Linked DNA regions of Phytohabitans houttuyneae. The protein of the gene in region 1 interacts with the protein of each later gene in a pairwise test. Links are inferred from orthologs where the notes say so. Each region holds a gene or a part of one and is shown on either strand. Other genes may lie near its edges.

The links. The genes of interacting proteins can lie anywhere in the genome.
Region 2: the proteins of rplA (region 1) and thrS interact in binary tests that used the Escherichia coli proteins (3 or more experiments, as listed by UniProt). The link is inferred for Phytohabitans houttuyneae from one-to-one orthologs.

What each region holds. Positions count from the first base shown.
Region 1 is NZ_BLPF01000001.1:3,456,806-3,463,586, reverse strand. Bases 3,697-6,658 are described here. They hold rplA (50S ribosomal protein L1), read left to right. Parts: upstream 3,697-4,800; coding sequence 4,801-5,517; downstream 5,518-6,658. Other genes in these bases: rplL (50S ribosomal protein L7/L12), read left to right, coding at 6,430-6,658; rplJ (50S ribosomal protein L10), read left to right, coding at 5,795-6,337; rplK (50S ribosomal protein L11), read left to right, coding at 4,308-4,739; nusG (transcription termination/antitermination protein NusG), read left to right, coding at 3,697-4,156. Outside these bases: Phou_RS15430 (putative bifunctional diguanylate cyclase/phosphodiesterase), read left to right, coding at 1-1,104; rpmG (50S ribosomal protein L33), read left to right, coding at 1,598-1,765; Phou_RS15410 (MaoC family dehydratase N-terminal domain-containing protein), read left to right, coding at 1,883-2,329; Phou_RS15405 (MaoC family dehydratase), read left to right, coding at 2,331-2,729; preprotein translocase subunit SecE, read left to right, coding at 3,016-3,414; more of nusG, read left to right, coding at 3,437-3,696; more of rplL, read left to right, coding at 6,659-6,781. UniProt on the Escherichia coli protein: One of the primary rRNA binding proteins, it binds very close to the 3'-end of the 23S rRNA. Forms part of the L1 stalk. It is often not seen in high-resolution crystal structures, but can be seen in cryo_EM and 3D reconstruction models.
Region 2 is NZ_BLPF01000001.1:899,778-906,512, reverse strand. What follows is about bases 1,131-4,046. They hold thrS (threonine--tRNA ligase), read left to right. Parts: upstream 1,131-1,544; coding sequence 1,545-3,548; downstream 3,549-4,046. Other genes in these bases: Phou_RS04185 (HIT family protein), read left to right, coding at 3,559-4,046; Phou_RS04195 (class I SAM-dependent methyltransferase), read right to left, coding at 1,131-1,457. In the rest of the region: more of Phou_RS04195, read right to left, coding at 297-1,130; more of Phou_RS04185, read left to right, coding at 4,047-4,050; Phou_RS04180 (aldo/keto reductase), read left to right, coding at 4,077-5,063; Phou_RS04175 (elongation factor G-like protein EF-G2), read right to left, coding at 5,173-6,735. UniProt on the Escherichia coli protein: Catalyzes the attachment of threonine to tRNA(Thr) in a two-step reaction: L-threonine is first activated by ATP to form Thr-AMP and then transferred to the acceptor end of tRNA(Thr). The rate-limiting step is amino acid activation in the presence of tRNA.

The DNA of each region.
Region 1 (6,781 bases):
CTGGTGGGCCGGGTCGGCGGCGACGAGTTCGTGGTGACCCTCCGCTCGGAGAGCATCGAGGCGGCCGCCCAGCTGGCCACCGAGCTTCGTGAGCAGGTGCGCGACCCGATCATGTTCGGCACCCTCACGCTCGACGTCGACACGGCCGTCGGCGTTGTCGTACACCCGGATCACGGGACGGATCCCGCGACGCTGCTGCAGCGGGCCGACGTGGCCGCCACCGCCGCAAAGTCGGTGCCCGGCGGCGTCCAGCTCTTCAGCGTGGGCCTTGAGTCGCGGTCGGTGCGCCGCCTGGAGCTCGCCGGCGACCTGCGCCGCGCCCTCGACAATGACGAGCTGGAGGTCTACTTCCAGCCCAAGGTGACGCTGACCGACCGCCGGCTCGTCGGGGTGGAGTGCCTGGCTCGCTGGGAGCACCCGGCGCACGGCGCGGTCTCGCCCGAAGACTTCGTGGCGGTCGCCGAGCACACCGGCCAGCTGAGCCGCCTCACCGAGGCGGTGCTCAAGGAGGGCCTGCGCCGCTGCCGAGAGTGGGCCGACGCCGACCGGCCGCTCGCCGTCGCGGTCAACCTTTCCCCGCGCACGCTGGTCGACCCCGGCTTCCCAGCCCGCGTCGAGGCGCTCCTCCAGGAGTACGGCGTGGAGCCCGAGCAGGTCACCTTCGAGATCAAGGAAGACGGAGTCACCGGCCCCACCGACCGCCCGCTGCCCACCCTGCGGCGCCTGCGCGAGATCGGCGTGCGCCTGTCGGTCGACGACTTCGGCACCGGCTACTCGTCCCTCTCCTACCTGCGCCGCCTCCCGGTGCACGAGGTGAAGATCGACCGCACCTTCGTCCAAGGCATGGCGACCGACGCCGGCGACCTGGCGATCGTGCGCGCGGTGGTCGCCCTGTCGCTCCAGTTCGGCCTCACGGTGGTCGCCGAGGGCGTGGAGAGCGAGCTGACGCTCGACCTGCTCAAGGAGATGGGCTGCGAGATCGGCCAGGGCTTCCTCTTCAGCCGCCCCTTGCCGTACGAGCGGCTGGAGGCATGGTTCGGCGCCCGCACCGAGTCCGAGCCCACGCCGCTCGGCGAGGTCCGCCGCCTCCGCGCCGTCACGTAGCCAAGCCTTTCCAGGATCAGAGCTACCGCGACCTGTCCGCGGTGGTCCGGACCGTTGCGCGGGTGCGTTCCCGCGGCCTCACCCTCCGCGGTCGCGCAGACCCAAGCCCGTCCGCGCGCAGGCTGGGCGGGGGACCCGCGGCCGTCTGTCGCGGCCTGCGACGACACGGGTATCCCGATTTCGTCTCGGGATGCGTGACGTGTACTCTTACCCAGGCGCACGCGCCCCTTAGCTCAGTCGGCAGAGCGTCTCCATGGTAAGGAGAAGGTCTACGGTTCGATTCCGTAAGGGGGCTCAGCGGGTCATCCTGGACCCACCTCGGCGGTGTAGCTCAGATGGCAGAGCAAGCGGCTCATAATCGCTGTGTCGCCGGTTCAAGTCCGGCCACCGCTACGCACGTAACGGACGCCACTGGCGTCCGCTTCGCGTGTCCGGGTACTCTGGTGCGCCGGTAACGCGAAGATACCCCAGTTGACGAGGAAGGCACTCCGCCGTGGCCAAGGCGACCGACGTCCGTCCCAAGATCACTATGGCGTGTGTGGAGTGCAAGGAGCGCAACTACATCACGCGTAAGAACCGTCGCAACGACCCGGACCGCATCGAGCTGAAGAAGTTCTGCCCGCGTTGCGGCAAGCACACCGCGCACCGCGAGACGCGCTGAGCTCGGTCTGACGCTGCGGACGGCCCCCGGCTTCGGTCGGGCGGCCGTCCATTTGTCGTTGCGGTCCAGCACCGGCCACACACGCTCCAGGCGTCACAGGGCGGTAGGTTCGCTGCTATGGCTCTGGACCAGTCCTTCATCGGCCGGACGTACCCGCCGACCGCTCCCTACCAGGTTGGGCGGGAAAAGATCCGCGAGTTCGCGAAGGCGATCGGCGCGACCGACCCCCTGCACCACGATCCGGAGGCCGCCCGTGCCGCCGGCTACTCCGACGTCGTCGCGACGCCCACATTTCCGGTGGTGATCACCATGGCGGCCAGCCGGCAGATCGTCGACGACCCGGAGCTTGGCGTCGACTACACCCGCGTGGTCCACGGCGACCAGCGCTTCGCGTACAAGCGGCCGGTCGTGGCCGGTGACGAGCTGGTCTCCGTCAACACCGTCGAGGAGATCCTGTCCCGCGGCGGCCACGACTTTCTCACCATCCGCACCGACGTGAGCACCTCGGCCGGTGAGCCCGTGGTGAGCGTCTGGTCCAAGCTCGTCGTGCGCGGGGAGGGCTGACATGGAAGAGCTGCCTACACAGACGTACCGGGTGACCCGCGCCGACCTCGTGCGGTACGCGGGGGCCTCCGGCGACTTCAACGTCATCCACTGGAGCGAGCGCCTCGCCACCAAGGTGGGCCTGCCCGGCGTGATCGCCCACGGCATGCTCACGATGGCGCTGGCCGGCCGCGCGGTCACCACCTGGGCCGGGTCGGCCGACGCGGTGGTCGACTTCAACGTGCGGTTCAGCCGGCCGGTGCCGGTGCCGGACGACGACGAGGGCACGGAGATCGAGTTCCGCGGCGTCGTGAAGGGCGAGACCGAGGACGGGCTCACCCAGATCGACATCACCGCGACCTGCCACGGCGAGAAGGTGCTCTCCCAGGCTCGGGCGATCGTCCGCCGTCATCACGCGTAGACGGGTGCCAGGTTGGGAATCTCAGGGACGTACCCGTACACTGGTGCGCCGTGGGGTAGCTACCCCTGCCCGGGCGTGCCTTGGGCGGGACCGCTGCCTACACAGGGGTGTGGCGCAATTGGCAGCGCAGCGGTCTCCAAAACCGCAGGTTGCAGGTTCGAGTCCTGTCGCCCCTGCGCCTAAGGCCTGACCGGCCCCGGGACGGGTCCCGCCGGCTCCGCTGGCCGAGGCTCGTCTCCGGGACCGGTGGGGCAACGTGTCAAACCCACCCCCCACGGAGGGCGAAGTGGCCGAGAGCAAGCGGCGCGGCGAAGAGCCCGCGGACGACGACTTCGACGACCTCGACGAGTCGTTCGACGACGCTGTCGACGATGACGCCGACGACGACGAGGACCAGCCGGTCTCGCGCGGCGGCACGGCCACTCGCGAGCGCCGCAAGACCGAGCCTGCCGACAAGCCGAAGGCGAAGAAGGACGTCACTCGGGTGGGGTTCTTCGGCCGGATCCTGCGGTTCTTCCGTGAGGTCGTCGCCGAGCTCCGCAAGGTCATCTGGCCGACCCGCAAGGAGCTGCTGACCTACACCGCGGTCGTGGTCGTGTTCGTCGCCTTCATGCTGGCGATCGTGGCTGGCCTCGACTACGGGTTCGCCAAGGGCGTGTTGTTCGTCTTCGGCAACCAGGAATAGACAAAGACGGAAGTGAGCGAGCGTGCCTGAGTACGACGAGACCGCTGCGGCGCCCGACGAGCAGTCCGCGGTGGCGACCGCCGCCGACCCGGAGGCGGTCGAGGCCGACAGCGAGCCGGAGTACACGCCGGCCGCCGAACCGGATGCCGACTACGACCCGGTCGCCGAGCTGCGGCAGAAGCTGCGCTACGCGCCCGGCGACTGGTACGTGGTGCACTCCTACGCTGGCTACGAAAACAAGGTCAAGACCAACCTCGAGACCCGGATCACGAGCCTCGACATGGAGGACTTCATCTTCCAGGTCGAGGTGCCGACCCGCGAAGAGGTCGAGGTCAAAAACGGCAAGCGCCTGCAGGTGCAAAACAAGGTCTTCCCCGGCTACATCCTCGTGCGGATGGAGCTGACCCCGGAGTCCTACTCCTGCGTGCGCAACACCCCAGGTGTGACCGGCTTCGTCGGCGCGACCGACCGGGCCGACCGCCCCGCGCCGCTCTCGCTCGACGAGGTGCTCAAGTGGCTGGCACCGGCTGTCGAGACCGAGCAGAAGAAGGCCAAGCCGGAGGTCAAGGTGCTTGACTTCGAGGTTGGCGACTCCGTCACGGTCACCGATGGCGCCTTCGCCTCGCTGCCGGCCACGATCAGCGAGATCAATGCCGACCAGCAGAAGCTCAAGGTGCTCGTGTCGATCTTCGGTCGGGAGACGCCGGTCGAGCTCAACTTCAACCAGGTCGCAAAGATCTAGAGCGCTCGTTAGCGGCCCGCCTCGTGGAGGCGGGCCGCTTTACGTTCAGCAGTCGACTGGCGCTACTCTAGAACGTCGGTCTGTCGGCCGCGCTTGACCGTGCGCGCCCAACGGCCGTCATCCACGTCATCACCACGCCCAGGAAAGAGCCATGCCTCCGAAGAAAAAGCTAGTCAAGACGTTCACGCTGCAGCTGCCGGCGGGCCAGGCCACGCCGGCGCCGCCGGTCGGTCCGGCGCTGGGCCAGCACGGCGTCAACATCATGGAGTTCTGCAAGTCCTACAACGCGCAGACCGAGTCGCAGCGGGGCGACATCGTCCCGGCTGAGATCAGCGTGTACGAGGACCGCTCCTTCACCTTCGTGCTGAAGACCCCGCCCGCCGCCCGCCTGCTGATCAAGGCGGCCGGTGTCCAGAAGGGCTCCGGCACTCCGCACACCGAGAAGGTCGGCTCGGTCACCCGCGCCCAGCTGCGCGAGATCGCCGAGAAGAAGATGTCGGATCTGAACGCCAACGATCTCGACCACGCCGAGCGGATCATCGCTGGTACCGCCCGCTCCATGGGCATCACCGTCAAGGAATAAGCAGCAGCACTCGTGGGAGGGTCCGCGTGGGCCCGCCGAGACCACAGGAGATACAGAGGACATGCCGCACAGCAAGAACTACCGCAAGTCGCTCGACCTGATCGACCGGTCGAAGCTCTACACCCCCTCCGAGGCGATCAAGCTCGCCAAGGAGACCAGCACGGTCAAGTTCGACGCCACGGTCGAGGTCGCGATGCGCCTCGGCGTCGACCCCCGCAAGGCCGACCAGATGGTCCGCGGCACGGTCAACCTGCCGCACGGCACCGGCAAGACGGTTCGCGTGATCGTCTTCGCGGCGGGTGCCAAGGCCGAGGAGGCCGTGGGTGCCGGTGCTGACGAGGTCGGCACCGACGAGCTGGTGGCCCGCATCCAGGGCGGCTGGCTGGACTTCGACGCGGCCATCGCCACGCCGGACCAGATGGCCAAGATCGGTCGGATCGCGCGGATCCTGGGCCCGCGCGGTCTGATGCCCAACCCCAAGACGGGCACCGTGACCATGGACGTCGCCAAGGCCGTCGCCGACATCAAGGGCGGCAAGATCACGTTCCGGGTGGACAAGCACTCCAACCTGCACCTGATCATCGGCAAGGCGTCCTTCACCGAGGACAAGCTGGTCGAAAACTACGCCGCAGTGCTGGACGAGGTGCTTCGCGCCAAGCCGTCCGCGGCGAAGGGCAAGTACCTGAGGAAGGTCACCGTCACCACGACGATGGGTCCCGGCGTGCCGATCGACCCCAACGTGACCCGCGGCCTCACGGAGGCCACGGCGGAGGCCTGATCCCCTCATCGCCAAAGCGGCGCGCTTCCCTCTGGGGGAGCGCGCCGCTCTCGATTTGGCGGGTACCGGCACCACCGCGTACTCTTGCCCGCGAAGTACCACCCGAAGACCGCTGGTCACCGCGCTCAGGCGCGGTCGAAGGTCCCGTTCGACGGGCGACCCGCGCAGGGCGATGTGCGAGTAAGCGTGACGTCAAGTCCCGCCCCGTGCGCCTTGCGCCGGGGCGTTTTCGTTGTCCGGGCCGGGTGCACCAGCCAGGCGCAACGAGAGGAGGGACATGGCGGACAAGCCGATTCGGGCCGACAAAGCCACGGCCGTCGCCGAGCTCACCGAGCACTTCCGCAAGGCGGAGGCGACCGTGCTGACGGAGTACCGCGGCCTCACGGTCGCGCAGCTCACCCAGCTGCGGCGCTCGCTGGGCCAGACCGCGACGTACTCGGTCGCGAAGAACACCCTGGCCAAGCGTGCTGCGACGGACGCGGGCATCAGCGGCCTCGACGAGCTGTTCTCCGGTCCTACCGCGCTCACTTTCGTCTCCGGCGATGTGGTGGAGGCGGCGAAGGGCCTGCGCGAGTTCGCGAAGGCCAACCCGGCTCTGATCATCAAGGGCGGCGTGTTCGAGGGCAAGGCGATCTCGGCTGACGAGGTCAACAAGCTCGCCGACCTCGAGTCCCGTGAGGTGCTGCTGGCCAAGTTGGCCGGTGCCATGAAGGCGAACCTGAGCAAGGCCGCGGCCGTGCTCCAGGCTCCGCTGACGAAGACCGCTCGTCTGGCGGCCGCTCTGCAGGACAAGCGCGAGAAGGAAGAAGCCGCTCAGTAACGCGGCGAGTCAGCTTCTTTGGGTGCGGGCGTACCACGTGACGGCCAAACCCCGGGAAATTCGAAACAAACCTAGGAAGGACGCCAGACACCATGGCGAAGCTCAGCACCGACGAGCTGCTCGACGCGTTCAAGGAGATGACGCTGATCGAGCTGTCGGACTTTGTTAAGCAGTTCGAGGACACGTTCGACGTCCAGGCCGCCGCGCCGGTCGCCGTCGCCGCTGCCGGCCCGGCCGCCGCTGCCGCGCCGGTCGAGGAGGAGAAGGACGAGTTCGACGTCGTCCTCGAGGCCGACGGTGGCAAGAAGATCCAGGTCATCAAGGTCGTGCGTGAGCTGACCGGCCTGGGCCTCAAGGAGGCCAAGGACCTGGTCGAGGCCGCGCCGAAGCCGGTCCTGGAGAAGGCCAACAAGGAGACCGCCGACAAGGCCAAGGCCAAGCTCG
Region 2 (6,735 bases), 2.6 Mb from region 1 along the record:
TTCCGCAAGGGGGCGGCCGCGGCGGGGTGGGCTTGACCCGCGGGCCTGGCAGCGGAGGTCGGGGCACTCGGCGAGCCCTGCGAGCCGCCGACCGGAGCGGTGCCCGCGGGAGCGAGCGGTCCGTCACTGGCGCGGACCGGGGCATAAAGGCCCTGGACGGACCGGGGGTAAAGGTCCTGGAGGGACCGGGACGTAAAGGCCCTGGACTGACCCGGGGCGTATGAAGCCCTGGACGGACCGGCGCGTAGGAGGCCCTGGACCTCGCCGCGGCAAGCGCGAGGTCCAGGGCGTGCGCGTCAGGTGGCGGGGCGGGCGGGGAGTTGGAGGACCCAGCGGTACGCCTGTACGAGCCCGGTGTCGAAGCCGGCCGCGGAGCCCCACAGGAAGAGGCGGAAGCGGCGGTACAGCGGCTCGCCCCAGCGGGCGATCACGTCCTCGCGGGCGTCGTCGAGGCGTTTGGCCCACTCGCGGCAGGTCAGGAAGTAGTTGTGGCGGTCGTCGGTGACGCTGAGCAGCTCGAAGGGTGACCTCGCGACGTGGCGCAGGTACTGGTGGAGCAGCAGCGGCGCGCTGTTGCCGGGGTAGATGTACCGCTTCATGAAGGTGGAGACCATGTGCTTGCGGCGCATCGCGAGCGCGTCCAGGTAGACGCGGCCGCCCGGGCGTAGGAGCTCGGCGTACTTGGCGAGTGTCGTGCGGTAGTCGGGCAGGTGTTCGGTCACGCCCATGTTGACGATCGCGTCGAAGCGGTCCGGGTCCTTGTAGCCGAAGATGTGCTGGCGGACGACCTTGACCGGGAGCTTTTCGCGCTCGAAGAGGTCCAGCAGGTAGCGCTCGGACTCCTTCGACAACGTCGTGGTGGTGACGTCGATGCCGCGGCGGGCGGCGTGCTCCGAGAACGCGCCCCAGCCGCCGCCGACCTCCAGCACGCGGTCGCCGGGCTTGACGCCGATCGCGTCGATCGCGAGGTCCATCTTGCGGGTCATCGCGTCTTCGAGCAGCTCGTCGTCGCTGGCGAAGACGCCCTCGGTGTAGCAGCGGTGCCGCTCGTCGAGGAACGTCAGGAAGAACTCGGAGTCCTCGTCGTAGTGCTGCGAGATCGCCCGACGGTCGTCCTCCTTGCGGCCGCGCCAGATGGCGGCGGGGGTGAAGCGGGACAGGAACGCGATCGGGTGGAAGTCCTTGAAGAAAGCGCGCATCTTCAGCGCTTCGGCGAGGTCGCCGTCGACGTCCAGCCAGCCCTTGAGATAGGCCACGGCCACGCCGAACTGGTCGAGGCCGGCGAGCGCCTTGGCCCCGCGCTCGTCCTTGACGGTGATGGTGAACACGGGATCGCCCGCGCCGAACCGGTGTGCCGGCCCGCCCGCGGTGGCCACCGCGAACGGCACAGCCGTCCGGGAGGCGGAAAACTCCTGGTACCTGCGCTGGAGCGCGTTGATCAGATCCGAGACTGCCACACCGGCAATCTACCGCTGCGCGGGCGCGACGGCTCGGCTCTATAGCATTGCACCGGTTACCGACGAGCCCACCTTGAGGAGATCACCGTGTCCGCACCCCGTACCCCCGCTGTGGCCGACCTCGTCGTCCCGGCCGGGACGACGGCGGCCGAGGCGGTGTCCGCCGCCGGCCTTCCGGCCGCGGGGCCCAAGGCGATCGTCGTGGTACGCGACAGCGCCGGCCACCTCCGTGACCTCGACTGGGCGCCGGCGGCCGACGAGACGGTGACGCCGGTGGCGCTCGACGAGCCGGACGGGCTCAACGTGCTGCGCCACTCCACCGCACACGTGCTCGCCCAGGCGGTGCAGGACATCTTCCCGGAGGCGAAGCTCGGCATCGGCCCGCCGATCGACAACGGGTTCTACTACGACTTCGCGGTGCCGAAGCCGTTCCAGCCGGACGACCTCGACAAGCTCGAAAAGCGCATGCAGGAGATCGTCAAGTCGGGGCAGCGCTTCCGCCGGCGGCGCTTCGACAGCGTCGAGGAGGCGCGCGCCGAGCTGGCCGACGAGCCGTTCAAGCTGGAGCTGGTCGACGCGTCGGGAGCGGGCGGCTTCGACGCCTCGGAGATCATGGAGCTCGGCGAGGGCGAGCTGACGATCTACGACAACGTGGACGCTTCGTCGGAAAAGGTGTGCTGGTCGGACCTGTGCCGCGGCCCGCACCTGCCGAGCACGCGGCTGATCGGCGCGTTCAAGCTCATGCGCAGCGCCGCGGCGTACTGGCGCGGCTCGGAGAAGAACCCCCAGCTGCAGCGGGTTTACGGCACGGCGTGGCCGACCCGCGACGCGCTGAAGGCGTACCTGCGGCTGCTCGAGGAGGCCGCCCGCCGCGACCACCGCAAGCTCGGCGCGGAGCTGGACCTCTTCTCCTTCCCGGACGAGATCGGCTCGGGCCTCGCGGTCTTCCACCCCAAGGGCGGCATCATCCGCCGCGAGATGGAGGCCTACTCGCGGGGGCGGCACGAGCGGGCGGGGTACGAGTTCGTCAACACCCCGCACATCACCAAGGCGCACCTGTTCGAGACCTCCGGCCACCTGCCGTACTACGCGGACACGATGTTTCCGCCGATGGAGCTCGAAGGCGCGCAGTACTACCTGAAGGCCATGAACTGCCCGATGCACAACCTTGTCTTCCGGGCGCGCGGGCGGTCGTACCGGGAGCTGCCGCTGCGGCTGTTCGAGTTCGGCACGGTGTACCGGTACGAGAAGTCGGGCGTCGTGCACGGCCTGACCCGCGTGCGCGGCCTCACCATGGACGACTCGCACATCTACTGCACCCGTGAGCAGATGCCGGGCGAGCTGCGCGACCTGCTCGCGTTCGTGCTGGACCTGCTCAAGGACTACGGCCTGGAGGACTTCTACCTGGAGTTGTCGACGCGGGGCGACTCGGAGAAGTTCATCGGCTCGGACGAGGAGTGGGCGGAGGCGACCGAGATCCTGCGGCAGGCGGCCGAGGACTCGGGTCTGGAGCTGGTGCCGGACCCGGGCGGCGCGGCGTTCTACGGGCCGAAGATCTCGGTGCAGGCGCGCGACGCGATCGGCCGCACCTGGCAGATGTCGACGATCCAGCTCGACTTCAACCAGCCCAAGCGCTTTGGGCTCGAGTACCAGGCCGCCGACGGCACGCGCCAGCAGCCCATCATGATCCACCGGGCGCTCTTCGGGTCGATCGAGCGGTTCTTCGGCATCCTGACCGAGCACTACGCGGGCGCGTTCCCGGCGTGGCTGGCGCCGGTGCAGGTGGTCGGCATCCCGATCCGGGACGACCACGCCGAGTACCTCGCGTCCTTTGTGGACCTGCTCCGCGCGGAGGGCATCCGGGCCGAGGTGGACACGTCCGACGACCGGATGCAGAAGAAGATCCGTACGGCGCAGCAGCAGAAGATCCCGTTCATGGCGATCGCCGGCGACGCGGACGTCGAGGCGGGCACGGTCTCCTTCCGGTACCGGGACGGGTCGCAGCGCAACGGAGTACCGCTGGCCGAGGCGGTCGCGCACGTGGTCGAGGTGGTCCGCTCGCGGACGAACTCGGGTCCGTCGGCAGCCTAGGATCTCAGCCGTGACGGACGGGTTGGAGCGGCTCTGGGCGCCGCACCGCATGACGTACATCGCGGGGAAGGACCAGCCGCCCGGCTGCCCCTTCTGCGTCGCGCCCGGCATGGAGGAGGGCAGCCTCGTCGTCGCGCGGGGCAAGCTCGTCTACGCGGTGCTCAACCTGTACCCGTACAACCCGGGGCACCTGCTGCTCTGCCCCTACCGCCACGTGGCCGACTACACCGAGATCGACGCGGAGGAGACGGCCGAGCTGGCCGCGTTCACGCAGACGGCGATGCGGGTCGTGCGGGCCGTGAGCGGGGCGCACGGGTTCAACATCGGGATGAACCAGGGCGCGGTGGCCGGCGCGGGCATCGCCGCACACCTGCACCAGCACGTGGTGCCGAGGTGGGGCGGCGACGGCAACTTCATGCCCGTGATCGGCCACACGAAGGTGCTGCCGCAGCTGCTGTCCGAGACCCGCGACCTTTTCGCCTCGGCATGGCTTGACTTATAGCGCGCTCGAATTGAGAGCGTTGCCGCATGGCTTCCTTGACACGGACTTTGGGACGTAGCGGCATCGAGGTGTCCGCGCTGGGCGTGGGCTGCTGGGCGATCGGCGGGCCCTTCTGGCAGGGCACGCAGCCCCTGGGGTGGGGCGAGGTCGACGACGAGGAGTCGGTCCGCGCGCTGCGCCGGGCGCTGGAGCTGGGCGTGACCTTCTTCGACACCGCCGACGTGTACGGCACGGGGCACAGCGAGCGGATGCTCGCCCGCGCCTTCGCCGGCCGGCGCGACGAGGTGGTGATCGCCACCAAGTGGGGCAACACCTTCGACGAGGCCACCCGCCAGCTGACCGGCAGCGACGGCACGCCGGGGTACCTGCGCACGGCCGTCGAGGGCTCGCTGCGGCGGCTGGGCACCGACTACATCGACCTGTACCAGCTGCACCTGAACGACCTCGACATCCCGGTCGCGCTCGACCTCGTGGAGACCCTTGAGGAGCTTGTCGCCGCCGGGAAGATCCGGTCGTACGGGTGGAGCACGGACTTCGCCGACCGCGCCTCGGCCATCGCCGCGGCGGGCGCGCACGTGACCGCGATCCAGCACGCGATGTCGGTGCTGGAGGACTCGCCGGACGTGCTCGAGGTCGTGGAGAAGTACGACCTGGCCAGCATCAACCGGGGGCCGCTGGCGATGGGCCTGCTGACCGGTAAGTTCACCCGGTCGTCGACGTTGGGCCCGGACGACGTGCGCGGCGTCGCGCCGGACTGGCTCTCCTTCTTCCAGGACGGGCGGCCGGCGCCGGCGTGGCTGGACCGGGTCTCCGCGGTCCGCGACGCGCTGACCTCGGACGGCCGCACCCTGGCACAGGGCGCCCTGGCCTGGCTCTGGGCGAGGAGCCCTCGCACGGTCCCCATCCCCGGCTGCCGCACGGTGGCCCAGGTCGAGGAGAACGCCGGCGCGCTGGCCAAGGGCCCGCTGTCGCCGGACGCCGTCGCGGCGGTCACCGCCTGGCTCGAGCGGTGACCGCCTGGCTGGAGCGGTGACCGCCGGGCCGGGGGCGTTGATCAGGGAGTTGGTGGGGTGCCGCGCCGGCACACGCCCGACCGACTCCCTGATCAACCGCAACAGGGGTCTAGCTGGAGGTGTGTTCCTTCTTGACCTGGTCGGCCAGGTGGGCGGGCATGGGGTCGTGCCTCGCGAACCTCCGGGTGAAGGTGCCGGCGCCGCTGGTCATGGACCTCAGCTCCACCGCGTACCGCACGAGCTCGGTGGCCGGCACCTCGGCGCGGACCAGCGTGCGCTCGGTGCCGGCCTGGTCGGGCTCGGTGCCGAGCACGCGGCCCCGGCGGCTGGACATGTCTGACATGACGGCGCCGACGAACGAGTCGGGCACGCGGATGACGATCTCGTCGACCGGCTCCAGGAGCGTCAGGTGGCCCTTTTCGGCGGCGTCCTTCAGCGCCATCGAGCCGGCCGTCTGGAAGGCCGCGTCCGAGGAGTCGACGCTGTGCGCCTTGCCGTCGAAGAGGGTGATCCGCAGGTCGACCACCGGGTAGCCGGCGACGATGCCGCGCTCCATCTGGGCCCGGACGCCCTTTTCCACGGACGGGATGTAGTTGTGCGGCACCACGCCGCCGACGATCTTGTCGACGAACTCGAAGCCGCTGCCGCGCGGCAAGGGCTCCACCTTGATGTCGCAGACCGCGTACTGGCCGTGGCCGCCGGACTGCTTGACGTGCCGCCCGTGCCCGGACGACTCGCTGCTGAACGTCTCCCGCAGCGCCACCCGCACCGGCTCGGTCTCCAGGTCGACGCCGCCGGCCCGCAGGCGGTCCAGCACCACGTCGGCGTGCGCCTCGCCCATGCACCAGAGGACGAGCTGGTGGGTCTCCGGGTTGCGCTCGAGCCGCATGGTGGGGTCGCCGGCGACGAGGCGGCCGAGGTTTTTCGCCAGCGCGTCCTCGTCGGCGCGGCTCTTGGCCACGATCGCCACCGGCAGCAGCGGCTCGGGCATCTCCCACGGCTCGACGAGCAGCGGGTGGTCCTTGGCCGAGATCGTGTCGCCGGTCTCCGCGCTGCCCGACTTGGTGATCGCGCAGATGTCGCCGGCGACCGCCGCGGGCACCTCGCGCAACGTCGCGCCCAGCGGGGAGTAGATGTGCGCGATCCGCTCGTCCGCGTCGTGGTCCGGGTGGCCGCGGTCCTCCATGCCGTGCCCGGACACGTGCACCGTGGCCTCGGGGCGCAGCGTGCCGGAGAAGACCCGCACCAGCGAGACCCGCCCGACGTGCCGGTCGATGGTGGTCTTGACCACCTCGGCGACCAGCGGGCCGTTGGGGTCGCAGGTCAGCGGCTGCTGCGGCGAGCCGTCGACGCCGGTCACCGCGGGCAGGTCGTGCTCCTGCGGCGTGGGGAAGGCGGCGGTGAGAAGCTCCAGCAGCGCGTCGAGGCCGACCTTGGTCTCGGCGCACACGGGCACGACCGGGTAGAAGTGGCCGCGCGCGACCGCTTTCTCCAGGTCGGCGATCAGCACCTCGACCTCGATGTCCTCGCCGCTGAGGTAGCGGTCCATGAGCGTCTCGTCTTCGCTCTCCGCGATGATGCCCTCGATCAGCTCGTTGCGCGCCTCCTCGATCGCCGGCAGGTGCTCCGGGTCCGGGTCGCGGACCTCCGGCGGGTACCCGCCGCTGTAGTC